2 linked regions of the Sphaerotilus montanus genome follow. The protein of the gene in region 1 interacts with the protein of each later gene in a pairwise test. Links are inferred from orthologs where the notes say so. Each region holds a gene or a part of one and is shown on either strand. Other genes may lie near its edges.

What was found.
Region 2: the proteins of tig (region 1) and BDD16_RS18965 interact in binary tests that used the Escherichia coli proteins (3 or more experiments, as listed by UniProt). The link is inferred for Sphaerotilus montanus from one-to-one orthologs.

Annotation. Positions count from the first base shown.
Region 1 is NZ_JACCFH010000001.1:258,938-266,682, reverse strand. What follows is about bases 4,804-7,745. They hold tig (trigger factor), read left to right. Parts: upstream 4,804-5,591; coding sequence 5,592-6,899; downstream 6,900-7,745. Other genes in these bases: clpP (ATP-dependent Clp endopeptidase proteolytic subunit ClpP), read left to right, coding at 7,107-7,715; BDD16_RS01200 (efflux RND transporter permease subunit), read left to right, coding at 4,804-5,362. Outside these bases: presqualene diphosphate synthase HpnD, read right to left, coding at 1-102; squalene synthase HpnC, read right to left, coding at 145-963; BDD16_RS01205 (efflux RND transporter periplasmic adaptor subunit), read left to right, coding at 1,087-2,211; more of BDD16_RS01200, read left to right, coding at 2,240-4,803. UniProt on the Escherichia coli protein: Involved in protein export. Acts as a chaperone by maintaining the newly synthesized secretory and non-secretory proteins in an open conformation.
Region 2 is NZ_JACCFH010000001.1:4,166,958-4,174,698, reverse strand. The notes cover bases 2,689-5,626. They hold BDD16_RS18965 (OmpA family protein), read left to right. Parts: upstream 2,689-3,541; coding sequence 3,542-4,711; downstream 4,712-5,626. Other genes in these bases: BDD16_RS18960 (BON domain-containing protein), read right to left, coding at 4,795-5,448; BDD16_RS18970 (sterol desaturase family protein), read left to right, coding at 2,918-3,514; BDD16_RS18975 (Crp/Fnr family transcriptional regulator), read right to left, coding at 2,689-2,747. Outside these bases: BDD16_RS18990 (sensor histidine kinase), read right to left, coding at 1-788; BDD16_RS18985 (response regulator), read left to right, coding at 888-1,520; BDD16_RS18980 (response regulator transcription factor), read right to left, coding at 1,498-1,917; more of BDD16_RS18975, read right to left, coding at 2,028-2,688; mgtA (magnesium-translocating P-type ATPase), read left to right, coding at 5,659-7,741.

The sequences.
Region 1 (7,745 bases):
CGCGGCCCGGCGCGGCGGCGGCAGGAACAGGAAGGCGTAATAGAAGCTGGAGCCGCTCTTGGCAGCCTTCTCTTGAACGTAGTGTTCGGGCGTCGTCGTCATGGGGCGGGATTGTCTCAGTGAACGCGGTGCGTGCCGTGGCGCTCACATGACCATCGCGCGCCACAGCAGCGCGGGCGCATCGGCGATGCCGATCTTCGGCCGCCGCCGCAGCACCTCGAACTCCATCGCCTCGATCTTGTCCAGGATGCGCAGGCCCCCTTGCACCACCAGCCGCAGCTCCCAGCCGGTGCGCCCCGGCAGCCGCGTGGCCAGCGGCGCGCCGGACAGCATCAGCTCCCGTGCCCAGCACACCTCCTTCTCCACCAGCGCCCGCGTCGCCCCGGTGTCGCGCTGGCGCATCAGGTCCGGCACGCCCACACCCACCTCGGCGCAGTCGAGCAGCGGCACATACAGCCTGTCACGCGGCAGGTCGACACTCAGGTCTTGCCAGAAGTTGATGAGTTGCAGCGCGGTGCAGATCGCGTCGGACTGCGTCAGCGATTCGAGGTCGCGCACGCCGTAGAGGTGCAGCAGCAGCCGCCCGACCGGGTTGGCCGAGCGCTTGCAGTAGTCGAGCACCGCGGCCCGGTCCGGGTAGCGGCGCTGGTGCGTGTCCTGCTCGAAGGCCGACAGCAGTGCCTCCAGCAGCGGCAAGGGCAGGTGGTGCCGGCGGAACATGGCGGCCAGCGGCACGAAGACGCCTTCCCAGCGCGGCGTCGGCGCATGGCCGCGGGCGACGCTGCGCAGGTCCTCGCGGTAGGCGTCGAGGTCGGCCAGGCGCTGCTCGGGTGTCGCGTCGCCCTCGTCGGCGATGTCGTCGGCCGTGCGGGCGAACCAGTAGATCGCGGTCACCGCAGGCCGCAGTGCCGGTGGGCACAGCACCGAGGCGACGGGGAAGTTTTCGTAGTGGTCGACGCTCATGGGAACCGGGCGAGGCAGTGCGAAGGCGGGATCGTGATTATCGCCACGGTTCTGCGCAGGAATTGACAATGGTTCAAACGGACTCGTACATTACTGACCAGTCAGTCAGTTTGGAGTTTCCCCATGCGACCCCGCCCCATTCGCGTCCGCCGTCCCCTGCCGATGGCCCTCGGCCTGTCGCTGCTGGCCTTGCTGGCCGCCTGCTCGAAGCCTGCGCCCGCGCCGGAGCCGATCCGCGCCGTGCGCACCCAGAACGTCAGCACCGGATCGGCCACCGCGCAGCAGGAATACGCCGGCGAGATCAAGGCGCGCACCGAGACGCGGCTGGGTTTCCGGGTCGGGGGCAAGCTGATGAGCCGCTCGGTCAACCTGGGCGACGAGGTGAAGGCGGGGCAGGTGATCGCGCAGCTCGACCCCAGCGACCTGAAGCTGGGCCAGGACGCCGCCGCTGCTGGTCTGCGGGCCGCCCAGGCGAACTGGGACCAGGTGAGCGCCGACCTGAAACGCTACCGCGAGCTGTTCGCCCAGGGCTTCATCGGCGCAGCCGAGCTGGAGCGCCGCGAAACCGCCGTCAAGGCGGCCCAGGCCACGCTCGACCAGGCCCGTGTCCAGACCAGCGCGCAGGGCAACCAGACGCAGTACACCCGCCTCGTCGCCGATGCCGCTGGCGTGGTGACGGGCGTGGATGCCGAGCCGGGCACGGTCGTCGCCGCCGGCACGCCCATCGTGCGACTGGCGCTGTCGGGCGCACGCGATGTGGTGTTCAACGTGCCGGAGGACCGGGTCGCCTCGGCGCGGGCCCTGCTGAAGCAGCCGGGCGCGCTGCAGGTACGCCTCTGGGGCGCGACCGGCGAGCCGGTGCGCGCCACGCTGCGCGAACTCGCTGCCGCAGCCGATCCGACCACGCGCACCTTTGTGGCCAAGGCCGATCTGGCCGCAGGCGACGTGCGCCTCGGCCAGACGGCCACGGTCGCTTTCGACCTCGTCAAGCGGGATGCCGTGACGCATCTGCCGCTGGCCGCGGTGATGGAGCAGGGTGGCAAGAGCGTGGTCTGGCTGCTGGACGCGGCCACGATGACGGTCAAGCCGCAGCCGGTGCAGATCGCCGGGGCGGACGGCAATCTGGTGCTGGTCAGCGGCGGCGTGCAGGCCGGGCAGGAAGTGGTCACGGCGGGCGTGCATGTGCTCACCGCGGGCATGAAGGTCAAGCGCTACGTCGAGCCGGTGCGTCCGGCGGCGTCGCGCTGAGGCGGGCAGAAGGTTCGGTGCACACGCCATGAAAACCCATACCCACGACACCGGCACCCGCTCGGGCTTCAACATCTCGCGCTGGGCGCTGGAGCACCCGGCGCTGACCCGCTACCTGATGGTGGTGCTGATGGTGCTCGGCTTCGCCGCGTACTTCCAGCTTGGCCAGGACGAGGACCCGCCGTTCACCTTCCGCGCCATGGTCGTGCAGGCCGTCTGGCCGGGTGCGACCGCGCAGCAGATGGCCGACCAGGTCACCGACAAGATCGAGAAGGCGCTGCAGGAGGTGCCCAACGCCGACATCATCCGCAGCTACACCAAGCCGGGCGAGTCGGTGACGATCTTCCAGATCAAGGACAGCTCGCCGCCGAAGGACGTCCCGCAGATCTGGTACCAGACGCGCAAGAAGATCGGCGACATGCGCGGCACGCTGCCGGCCGGCGTGATCGGGCCGTTCTTCAACGACGAGTTCGGTGATGTCTACGGCTCGATCGTCGCGCTGTCGGCCGACGGCTTCAGCCAGGAAGAGCTGCGCGAGTTCGCCGAGGACGTGCGCTCGAAGCTGCTGCAGGTCAAGGATGTCGCCAAGGTGGAGACCTTCGGCGCGCAGCCGGAGAAGGTGTTCATCGAGCTGTCGGGCAAGCGCCTGGCGCAGCTCGGCCTCGACCTGAACCAGGTGATCGGCCAGATCGGCACGCAGAACGCGGTCGAGAGCGCCGGTGTCCTGAACGCGGACACGCAGAACCTGCAGGTGCGCGTCGGCGGCCAGTTCCGCTCGATCGACGAACTCGGCCAGTTGCCGATCCGTGTCGTCAACTCCGCCACGGGCGTGGCGAGCATGACCAAGCTGGGTGACGTCGCCACGATCAAGCGCGGCTACAGCGACCCGCCGGCGGTGAAGGTGCGCCACCAGGGTGAGCCGGTGATCGCGCTGGGCGTGTCGATGGCCAAGGGCGGCGACATCATCGCGCTGGGCGAGGCGCTGCATGCGCGGGTCGAGCAGATCCGCGCCGAGCTGCCCGCGGGCATCACGCTGTCGCAGGTGCAGGACCAGCCGGTGGCGGTGTCGCAGTCGGTGGGCGAGTTCGTCAAGGTGCTGGTCGAGGCGATCGCGGTGGTGCTGGCGGTGAGTTTCATCAGCCTGGGGCTGCACTTCAAGCCGTTCCGCATCGACATCTGGCCGGGGCTGGTGGTGGCGATCACGATCCCGCTGGTGCTGTCGATCACCTTCGTCACCATGTACTACTGGGGTGTCGGGCTGCACAAGATCTCGCTGGGCTCGCTGATCATCGCGCTGGGCCTGCTGGTGGACGACGCGATCATTGCCGTCGAGATGATGGTGCGCAAGCTGGAGGAGGGCCACGACAAGCTCTACGCCGCCACCTACGCCTACGACGCCACCTCGATGCCGATGCTGACCGGCACGCTCATCACGGCCGCCGGCTTCCTGCCGATCGGCATGGCCCAGTCCACGGTGGGCGAGTACACCTTCGCGATCTTCGCGGTGACCTCGGCGGCGCTGGTGATCTCGTGGGTGGTGTCGGTGTACTTCGTGCCGTACCTGGGCGCGCGTTTCCTGCGCGTGAAGCCGCACGCCGAAGGCGAGTCGCATGACCTGTTCGACACGCCGTTCTACAACCGTTTCCGCCAGCTGGTGGGCTGGTGCGTGGACCACCGCTGGATCACGATCGCGCTGACGATCGGCGTGTTCGTGCTGGGGCTGGCCGGCATGGGCAAGGTGCAGCAGCAGTTCTTCCCCGATTCGAGCCGCATGGAGATCATGGTCAACCTGTGGCTGCCCGAAGGCGCGACGATCCAGGAGAGCGAGCGCGTCGCCGAGCGTTTCCAGAAGCGCATGCAGCAGGAGGCGGGCGTGGAGACGGTGACGACCTGGATCGGCTCGGGCACGCCGCGTTTCTACCTGCCGCTGGACCAGATCTTTCCGCAGTCCAACGTGAGCCAGTCCATCGTGCTGCCCAAGGACATGGCGGCCCGGGAGGAGTTGCGCAAGCGCTTGCCGACGCTGCTGGCCGACGAGTTCCCCGAGGTGCGCGGTCGGGCGCAACTGCTGCCGAGCGGCCCGCCGGTGCCGTACCCGGTGCAGTTCCGCGTGGTCGGTGCCGATCCGCAGGTGCTGCGCGGCTGGGCGGACCAGGCCAAGGAGATCCTGCGTGCCAGCCCGAACATGCTGGGCGTCAACGACAACTGGAACGAGTCGGTCAAGGTGCTGCGCCTGCAGATCGACCAGGACAAGGCGCGCGCCCTCGGCGTGACCAGCCAGTCGATCGCCCAGGCCACGCGCATGCTGCTGACCGGCACGCCGGTGGGCCAGTTCCGCGAGGGCGACAAGCTGATCGACATCGTGATGCGCCAGCCGACCAGCGAGCGTGACGCGATCACCGACCTCGGCAGCGCCTATGTGCCGACCAGCAGCGGCAAGGCCGTTCCGCTGACGCAGATCGCGCGCATCGACCATGTCTGGGAGCCGGGCGTGATGTGGCGCGAAGGGCGCAAGTACGCGATCACCGTGCAGGGCGACATACCGGACGGTGTGCAGGGGCCGACGGTGACCAACGAGCTGTGGCCGGCGCTGGCCAAGCTGCAGGAGCGCATGCCGCCGGGCTACGCGATCGAGATCGCTGGCGCGGTGGCCGAGAGCAGCAAGGGGCAGGGCTCGATCGCGGCCGGCGTGCCGGTGATGCTGTTTGTTACCTTCACGCTGCTGATGCTGCAGCTGCAGAGCTTCGCGCGGGCGCTGCTGGTGTTCCTGACCGGTCCGATGGGCATCGCCGGTGTGGCCGCGGCACTGATCCTGCTGAACCGCCCGTTCGGCTTCGTCGCGCTGCTGGGCGTGATCGCGCTGATGGGCATGATCATGCGCAACTCGGTGATCCTGATCGACCAGATCGAGCAGGACCGTGTGGCGGGCGTGCCGGCCTGGACCGCGGTGGTCGAGTCGGCGGTGCGGCGGTTCCGGCCGATCGTGCTGACGGCGGCGGCGGCCGTGCTGGCCATGATCCCGCTGTCGCGCAGCATCTTCTGGGGCCCGATGGCGGTGGCGATCATGGGCGGTCTGATCGTCGCCACGGCGCTGACGCTGCTGGCGCTGCCGGCGATGTACGCGGCGTGGTTCCGGGTGAAGAAGGCGTGACGCCGGCCTGAGCCGGCCTGAAACTGACCTGAAAATGGCGCCAGTCCGATCGGGTTAGAATTCAAGGTTCCGGGAATTTCCGACGCGTGCCGCGCGGGTGGCGAAATTGGTAGACGCACCAGGTTTAGGTCCTGACGCCTTCACGGGCGTGCCGGTTCGAGTCCGGCCCCGCGCACCACATCAGGCACGCAACTCCCCCAGATTCAAGCAACCTAAAGAGCTTCAGAACATGGCTGTTACTGTGGAGACCCTCGACAAGCTCGAGCGCCGTATCACGCTGACCTTGTCGGCCGTTGAACTCCAGAACGAGGTCGAGAACCGCCTCAAGCGGATGGCCCGTACGGTCAAGATCGACGGATTCCGTCCTGGCAAGGTGCCGATGTCCGTCATCGCCCAGCGCTATGGCTACTCGGTCCAGTACGAAGTCATGAACGACAAGGTCGGTCAGGCTTTCCAGGAGGCCGCAACCGAAGCCCAGGTGCGCGTGGCAGGCACGCCGCGCATCACCGAGAAGGAAGAAGCGCCTGAAGGGCAAGTCGCCTTCGACGCGACCTTCGAGGTCTACCCGGACGTGGTGGTCGCCGACCTGACGGCTGTCGAGATCGAGCGCGTGTCCTCCGAGGTCACCGACGCCGCGATCGACCGCACGGTCGACATCCTGCGCAAGCAGCGCCGCACCTTCACCGAACGCGCTGCCGATGACGTGGCCGCCGACGGCGACCGCGTGACCATCGACTTCGACGGCAAGATCGACGGCGACAGCTTCCAGGGCGGCCAGGCCGAAGGCTTCCAGTTCCTGCTGGGCGAAGGCCGCATGCTCGAAGCCTTCGAGACCGCGGTGCGCGGCATGAAGGCCGGCGAGTCGAAGACCTTCCCGCTGAAGTTCCCCGACGACTACCACGGTGAAGACGTGGCCGGCAAGGAAGCCGACTTCCTCGTCACGCTGAAGAAGGTCGAGCAGCAGAACCTGCCGGACGTGGACACCGCGTTCGCCGAGTCGCTGGGCATCGCCGACGCGACCGTCGAAGGCCTGCGCGCCGACATCAAGAAGAACCTGGAACGCGAAGTCAAGTTCCGCGTCGCTGCCCGCAACAAGCAGGCCGTGATGGCCGCGCTGGAAACGGCGACCTCGTTCGACCTGCCCAAGGCGCTCGTGGACAACGAACTCGGCCGCCTGGTCGAGAACGCCCGTGCCGATCTGAAGCAGCGCGGCGTGAAGGATGCCGACAAGGCCCCGATCCCGAACGAGGTGTTCCAGCCGCAAGCCGAGCGCCGTGTGCGCCTGGGCCTGACGGTGGCCGAAGTCGTGCGCACGCATTCGCTGGCTGCGACGCCGGACCAGATCCGCGCCCACATCGAAGAGATGGCGCAGAGCTACGAGCGTCCGTCCGAAGTCATGGCGTGGTACCTGGGCGACCAGCAGCGTCTGGCCGAGGTCGAGGCGGTGGTCATCGAAGCCAACGTGTCCGAGTTCGTGCTGGGCCAGGCCAAGGTCACGGACAAGGCGCTGGCCTTCGACGAACTGATGGGTGCCTGAGGCACGACCGCAAGAACGACTGCACTAGCCGACTACGCTAGTCGGTAAAGCAGGAACAAGGGGCGCCACGAGCGCCCCTTGTCACATGATGGCCTACCCCGTGTCCGGCGTTGAATGCCGGCAACCCCCATAATCGGGTTCATCGCTGACGGCCGACCCGTACCGAGCGGTCATCAGCGCGACACATTGATGTTTCAAGGGTCCACAATGAGCGCAATCGACACGCAGAACCTGGGCATGGTGCCCATCGTCATCGAACAATCCGGACGCGGCGAGCGCTCCTACGACATCTATTCGCGCCTGCTGCGCGAACGGGTCATCTTTCTGGTCGGTCCGGTCAACGACCAGACGGCCAATCTGGTCGTTGCCCAGTTGCTGTTCCTGGAGAGCGAAAATCCCGAAAAGGACATCTCGCTCTACATCAACTCGCCCGGTGGCAGCGTCTCGGCCGGCATGTCGATCTTCGACACGATGCAGTTCATCAAGCCCCAGGTCTCCACGCTGTGCATGGGCATGGCGGCGAGCATGGGTGCGTTCCTGCTGACGGCGGGCGAGAAGGGCAAGCGCTTCGCGCTGCCGAACGCCAAGATCATGATCCACCAGCCGCTCGGTGGCACCCAGGGTCAGGCCACCGACATCGAGATCCACGCCCGCGAGATTCTCAAGACCCGCGAGCAGCTCAACCGCATCCTGGCCGACCGGTCGGGCCAGCCGCTGGAAAAGATCCAGGCCGACACCGAGCGCGACTACTACATGTCCGCCGCCGAAGCCCAGACCTATGGCCTGATCGATCAGGTCCTCAGCAAGCGCGCCTGATCCGCTTCGACTTTTTCTTTCTCCCGACTC
Region 2 (7,741 bases), 3.9 Mb from region 1 along the record:
ACGGTGCCCTGCCCCGGCGCGGACAGCACCTCCAGCGTGCCGTGCACCGCTTCCACGCGGTAGCGCATGCCCACCAGTCCGTAGGCCGATCCCCGCTGCATCGCGGAATCGAAGCCCACGCCGTCGTCGCGCACCAGCACCTCGACCTGCCCGCCACGCTGCGCCATGTCGAACCAGACATGGCTGGCCGCGGCGTACTTGCTGATGTTGGTGACCGCCTCCTGCACCAGCCGGTAGACCACCAGTTCAGACGCGGCAGCCAGCGGCGCGTGCGCCAGCGTGCAATGCACCTCGACACCCGAACGTTCGGCGAACTCGCGCGCCAGGATCTCCAGCGTCGCCGCCAGGCCGAGGTTGTTCAGCGTGGACGGGCGCAGGTCCTCGATGATGCGGCGGCCCAGCGCGATGGCGCCGTTGAGCATCTCGACCAGGTGCGCCAGCCGCTCCAGGGCTTCGGGCGGCGCGCCGGCCAGCCGCGGGCGGATGCGCGCCGCATCCAGCTTGGCCGAGGTGAGCAGTGCGCCGAGATCGTCGTGCAGGTTGCGCGCCAGGCGGCTGCGCTCGTCCTCGCGGGCGGTCTGGAGGTGGTGGGTCAGCTCGGTGAGCTGCACGGTGCGCTGGCGGACCAGCGCGTCGAGCTGGGCCCGCTCCTGCGCGCGGGCCTGTTCCAGCTGCCTTACCTGCTCGCGCAGCACGGTGCGCTGGAGCGCGCGGAGGCGCGCGTACAGCACCAGCGCCAGCAGGCCGGCCAGCACCGCCGTGACGCCAAGCCAGCGTTCAAGGTTCATCGCGGGACTCCTGTTGTCGTGCATTGCAATGCTTGGCCTTGCGTTCGGTCCGCCAGGGCGAATCGGTGGGATCATGGGTCCAGGAGGACACCCCACCCCATGATTCGCATCGCCATCGTCGACGACCACCCCATGGTGCGCGCCGGACTGCGCCAGTTCTTTTCCGATCAGCCGGATTTCTCCGTCGTGGGGGAAGCGGCCAACGGCCGCGAGGCCCTGGACATCGTGCGCCGCGGCGAACTCGACGTGATCCTCATGGACATCGCCATGCCGGACCACGGCGGGGTCGATGCGCTGGCCGCGATCAAGGCCCGCGCACCCGACCTGCCGGTGCTGATCCTCAGCGGCTTCCCGGAAGCGCACTACGCCACCACGCTGCTCCGCCAGGGCGCCAGCGGCTACCTGAACAAGGACTGCGATCCCGAAGAGATCGTCAAGGCGATCCGCACGGTCTGCCGGGGCCGCAAGTACATCACCGCCGGCGTGGCCGAACAGCTCGCCGAAGGCCTCGGCCGCAGCGACGACAAGCCGCTGCACGAGCACCTCTCCGAGCGGGAGCTGCAGGTCTTCCTGCGCCTGGCCGCCGGGGAGACCATCGGCCACCTCGCCGAAAGCCTGTCGCTCAGCGTCAAGACCGTCAGCACCTACCGCAGCCGCGTGATGGAGAAGATGCAGCTCGCCTCCAACAGCGACCTGACCTACTACGCGCTCAAGAACGGGCTGATCCAGTAGCGCCCGCCGCACCGGTCGCGAGCTGCAGCTGGGTGCAGTAGGCGATCAGGGCATCGATGTCGTAGGACTTGTCGAACACCCGGTCCGCCCCCAGCGCCAGGCACTTGCGCCGCATCTCGGCCGTCGTGTAGTTGCTCAGCACCACCAGCCGGCGCCGCGGCAGCTGGTCCTGCAGCGCCCGCAGCACGCCCAGCCCGGAGCCGCCCTTCAGAAAGATGTCGATGATCACCAGCTCCGCGGTGTGCTGGGGCGCGGTCAGCCACTGCACGGCGGTCGCCTCGTCCTCGGCCACGCCGACCACCTCGGCCGGCACCAGTTCTTCCAGGGTGGCGATGAGGTTATCGCGGATCACCCGACTGTCTTCAACGAGGTAGGTCTTGAGCGGATGCGGGGGCATGGAGGGGCGGCTGAGGGCAAGGAAGGTCCTCACCGAGCTTACGTGCGATCCCCCGCCGCCGCCATCCGGCGGAACGACTGTTGTGCTGTCGGACAACGCCTACGTGCGCATCAGACCGCCAGCTTGTCGGGCAGCAGCCGGTCGTACTCCCGCTTGACCACGGCGTAGCACTCGCAGGTGCGCATCTCCAGCCCGGGGCGGTCCAGCACCGTGATGCGCCCGCGCGCGTAGCGGATCAGCCCGGCCGCCTGCAGCTTGAACGCCGCTTCGGTGACCCCCTCGCGGCGCACGCCGAGCATGTTGGCGATCAGTTCCTGGGTCATCGCCAGCTCGTTGCTCTTGAGCCGGTCCAGGCTGAGCAGCAGCCAGCGGCACAGCTGCTGGTCGAGCGAGTGGTGGCGGTTGCACACGGCGGTCTGCGCCATCTGGGTGATCAGCGCCTGCGTGTAGCGCAACAGCAGGTGCATCACCGGCCCGGCGCGGTCGAATTCGTCTTTCATGAGCGCTGCCTTGAGGCGATAGCCAGCGCCGGCGCTCTGCACCACGGCCCGGCTCGGCGTGGAGTTCCCGCCCATGAACAGCGAGATCCCCACCAGGCCCTCGTTGCCGACGACGGCGATTTCCGCGGACGCCCCGTTCTCCATCACGTACAGCAGCGAGACGATCGCGCTGGTCGGGAAGTACACATGGCCCAGCGTGCGGCCGGACTCGTAGAGCACCTGCCCCAGCGGCATCTCGACCCACTCCAGCTGGGGCAGCCAGCGCCCGAGTTCGGCCAGAGGCAAGGCGGCCAGCAGGTGGTTCAGGCTCGGATCGGCAGTGAGGGTCATCTGGAAGCTCCGAGGCAGGTCCGGAATGGATGGCCGCCGCTGCGGCAGCCGGACAAAGGGTGCCTGTGAACTATAGGCGCCATCGCCAGATATCAATGTTCGGCACCGAACAGACAGTCCCCCCTGACACCGCCTAGGTTGATGGCTCACTGACTCCCGCAAGGACCCCGATGAAGCTGTTCACACTCGAACACAGCAAGACCGCCTACCAGGCCGATGTGGTGTTCTACGGCGTGGCCGTGGCGCTCCTGGCGACCTTGCTGCTGCTCGACGCGCCGCCTGCGCACTGGATGCGCCTGTCCGCCTGCGTGCTGATCGGCGCAGCGGCCTGGACCGCCATGGAGTACGGCGCGCACCGCTTCGTGCTGCACGGCCTCCCCCCGTTCAGCCGCTGGCACGCCGCGCACCACGAGCGCCCGTCGGCGCTGATCTGCGCGCCGACGGTGGTCAGCGCGGCCCTGATCGGCGGGCTGGTGTTCCTGCCGGCGTGGGGCCTGTTCGGCCTGTGGCCGGCAGCGGCGCTGACCCAGGGCGTGCTGGTCGGCTACCTCTTCTACACCGTCACCCACCATGCCATCCACCACTGGCGCGCCCGCCGTCCGTGGCTCCGGGAGCGCAAGCGCTGGCATGCGTTGCACCACCGCCGCGGCGAGTGGCCGGCGTGCTACGGCGTCACGACGTCGTTCTGGGACCACGTGTTCGGCAGCGCACAGACCAAAAAAAGCAGCGGCTTTACAACAGATCCTTCGCACCGAACCACGCTCTGAAGGAAGACCATGAGAACAATGCACGCCATGCGCACCCTGACCACGCTGATGCTGGCCGGCTTCGGCGCCCTGAGCGCCAGCTCGGCGCTGGCCCAGCTCCGTGAAGCGCCCTACGCCTACGGCGGCCTGTCGGTCGGACAGTCCCGCGCCAAGGTCGACGAAAACCGCATCGCCAACAGCCAGCTCGGCGCCGGCCTGACCACCTCCGGCGTCACCAGCGATGAAACCGACACTGCGTACCGCCTCTTCGGCGGCTACCAGTTCAACCGGAACTTCGGCGTGGAAGCCGGCTTCTTCGACCTCGGCAAGTTCGGCCTGAACGCCACCACCGTGCCCGTGGGCAGCCTGATCGGCGAGATCAAGACCCAGGGCGTGCACCTGGACCTGGTCGGTACGCTGCCCGTGACCGAGCGCCTGTCCGCGCTCGGCCGCATCGGCGCGCATTACGCCAAGACCCGCGGCAATTTCCGCGGCACCGGTGCCGTCACCCCGCTTGACCCGATCCCGAGCACCCGCGAGACCAACGTCAAGCTCGGCGTGGGGCTGCAGTACGCGGTCAATTCCGCCTTCCTCGTGCGCGGTGAAGTCGAGCGTTACCAGGTCAACGACTCGGTCGGGCACCGGGGTGGCGTGAACGTGGTGTCGATGAGCGTGGTCTTTCCGTTCGGCAGCGCACCCGCGCCGACACGCATGACCCGGGCTGAACCCGCGTATGTGGCCCCGGTGGTCGCCGCCGCGCCGCCGCCCCCGGAACCCGCTCCGGTCATCGTGGCCGCCCCCGTCGCACCGCCGGTGCCCCCTGCCCCGCCCCCGCGCCATCGCGTGAGCTTCTCGGCCGAGTCGCTGTTCAACTTCGACCAGTCGAACGTGCAGCCCCAGGGGCGCGCCGCGCTGGACAAGTTCGCCAGCGAACTCGCCGGCACGCAGTACGAGACCATCAGCGTCGAAGGCCACACCGACCGCCTCGGCAAGCCGGCCTACAACCAGAAGCTCTCGATGGAGCGCGCCAGCGCGGTCAAGGACCATCTGGTGAGCACCGGGCACATCGACCCCGCGAAGATCTCGGCCACCGGCAAGGGCGAGTCCACCCCGGTCACCAAGCCGGAAGACTGCAAGGGCACGCGCCAGACGCCGGCGCTCGTCACCTGCCTGCAGCCGGACCGCCGGGTCGAGATCGAAGTGACCGGCACGAAGTGATCCGCTTGCGCTGAGCAAGGACCAACAACAGTGGGGGCCGGGGACGGATGAAGTCCCCGGCCCCCACGGCCTTGTCGACCGGCTCAGTAGACCAGCGTCATGCGGTCGACCACATTGCGCACGCCCGGTGTGCCCCAGGCCGCGTGCGTGGCCGTCTCGCGCTCGTCCCAGTTGCGGACGGTGCCGGTCAGCGTCACATCCCCGCCATGCACCAGGACCGTGATGTGGCGGGCATCGGCCACCGCCGTGCGCTTCAGGGCCGCCTCGATGACCAGCTTGACCCCCGTGGCAGACGCCGCGGGCTGGATCGCGATCTGGTTGCTGACCCCCGTGACGCCCATCAGGTGGCGCACGCTGTCGGTGGCCGCCTGGCGCTGGAACTGCCAGTCGACCTTGCCGGACAGCGTCACCCAGCCGCCCTCGACGACCACCCGGACCGCACCGGAGGCCAGCGTCGACGTCCACTCCAGCAGGTTCTCGACCGCGGCGGCGATGTCGGCATCGGTGCGCTGGCTCAGGCTGGTGAGCTGCACCTGCAGTTCGGTCGCCAGGGCCCTGACCCCGGACACGCGCTGGGCAGCGCGCTCGGCGTTCCACTTTTCGGCGTAGCTGTCGACCTGTCCGGCCAGCGTCACCACACCGTCCTTGACCTCGACGCCGATGCGTGCGGCATGCACCGAAGGCTCCCAGTCGAGTTCCGCGCTCACGTCCTGCTGCAATTGGCTGTCAGTCTTCATCATTGATCCAGATCGGGTGGAGGGGGTCCAAGCCTGCGCTACGCTGGTCGAATGGTCTGTGTGCTACCGCACCGTGGTCGGATCGCCTCCGGCCTATGCTGGGTCATCGATCAACCGGAGGAATCACCATGGCATCTCCCGTTCCTGTTCGTGCCGCCGAGTCGCTGTTCGCGGTTCAGGCGGACTCGGTGTGAGGCGCCCGGTCCGGCCATGAAGGCGTTCCAGCAAGGCTTCAGCACCTTCCTGCGCCGGCGCCGTGCCAGGCGTCATTTCGAACGCCGGCCACTGCTGGACACGCTGGCGGCCGCGACCAAGGGCGTACCCACCCTGCCGTCCACGACCGCGCCGCCGTCCACCGCGGGCGCCGTCCCGGCCGCATTCGGTCAGGACCTGCTGGCCGCAGCCCGGGACGACCCCACCCAGGCACTGGCCCGCCTGCGCACACAAGCCGACGGACTCGACGCCGCCGAAGCCGCCCGGCGCCTGGCCCGCGATGGCCCGAACGAGGTGCAGCACGAACCGCCGCTGCCCGGCTGGCTCCGGCTGTGGCGCTGCTACCTCAACCCGTTCAACCTGCTGCTGACAGCGCTCGCGCTGCTGTCCATCCTGAGTGCGGACGCCAAGGCGGCCGTGGTGATCGGCACCATGGTGGCGCTGAGCACCGGCATCCGCTTTGTCCAGGAGGGCCGCTCGCACCGCGCCGCAGAAGGGCTGCGCGCACTGGTCAGCAACACCGCCACCGTGCGCCGGCCGGGCCAGCCCGCGCCGCTGGAGATCCCGGTGCGCACCCTCGTGGCCGGCGACGTGGTGGCGCTGTCGGCCGGCGACATGGTCCCCGCCGACTGCCGCGTGCTCACCGCGCGCGACCTGTTCGTGGCCCAGGCGGCGATGACGGGCGAGTCGCTGCCAGTGGAGAAATTCGTCCAGGGGACGGGCACCACTGCTGGTGTGCTGGAGCAGCGCAATCTGGTGTTCATGGGCACCAACGTCACCTCCGGCACCGCGACTGCGCTGGTCGTCGCCACCGGAGGCCGCAGCTACTTCGGCACGCTGGCCGCCCACGCCACCGCCACCGAGACCACCCCCAACGCCTTCCAGGCCGGCGTGAACAGCGTGAGCTGGCTGCTGATCCGCTTCGCGGCGGTGATGGTGCCGGTCGTCTTCCTGGTCAACGGCTTCACCAAGGGCGACTGGCTGGAGGCCTTCCTGTTCGCGCTGTCGGTGGCCGTCGGGCTGACGCCCGAGATGCTGCCGATGATCGTCACGACCACGCTGGCCAAGGGCGCGGTGCGGCTGTCCAGCAAGCAGGTGGTGGTCAAGCGGCTGGACGCGATCCAGAACTTCGGCGCGATGGACGTCCTCTGCACCGACAAGACCGGCACGCTGACGCAGGACCAGATCGCCCTGGCCCGCCACGCCGACGCCTACGGGCAGGACACCGACGAGGTGCTGCACTTCGCCTTCCTGAACAGCCACTACCAGACCGGGCTGAAGAACCTGCTGGACCGCGCCGTGCTGGCGCATGTCGAGCTGCCCGTCGAGCTGAAGCTGGAGGAGGCCTACCGCAAGGTGGACGAGATCCCCTTCGACTTCGAGCGCCGGCGCATGTCGGTGGTGGTGGCCGCGCTGGTGAACGGCCAGGACCACCACCACGAGCTGATCTGCAAGGGCGCGGTCGAGGAGGTGCTGGCCGCCTGCACCCGGGTGCGCACGCAGGAGCCGGTCGATGCCAGTCTGGACGGCGACCGCGCCATGCCCACCCTGCCGCTGGACGCCGCGCTGCGGGCCCGCACCCAGGCCGTCACCGCCGGACTGAATGCCGAAGGCCTGCGCGTGGTGGCCGTGGCCGTCAGGACCCTGCCGCCGGGCCAGACCACCTATTCCGTGGCGGACGAAACGGACCTGACGCTGATCGGCTACATCGCCTTCCTCGACCCGCCCAAGGAAACCGCCGCGCCAGCGCTGAAACAGCTGGCCGCGCACGGCATCACCGTCAAGGTGCTGACCGGCGACAACGATCTGGTGACGCTGCAGGTCTGCCGCCAGGTCGGGCTGCCCGCGACCGCCGTGCTGCTGGGCGCGCAGGTCGAGGCCATGGACGACGCCGCGCTGCAAGCCGCCGCCGCATCCCACAGCGTCTTCGCCAAGCTCTCGCCGCTGCACAAGGAACGCATCGTGCGCGCGCTGCGGGCCGGCGGCCACGTCGTCGGCTTCATGGGCGACGGCATCAACGACGCCCCCGCGCTGCGCGCCGCCGACATCGGCATCTCGGTGGACAGCGCGGTGGACATCG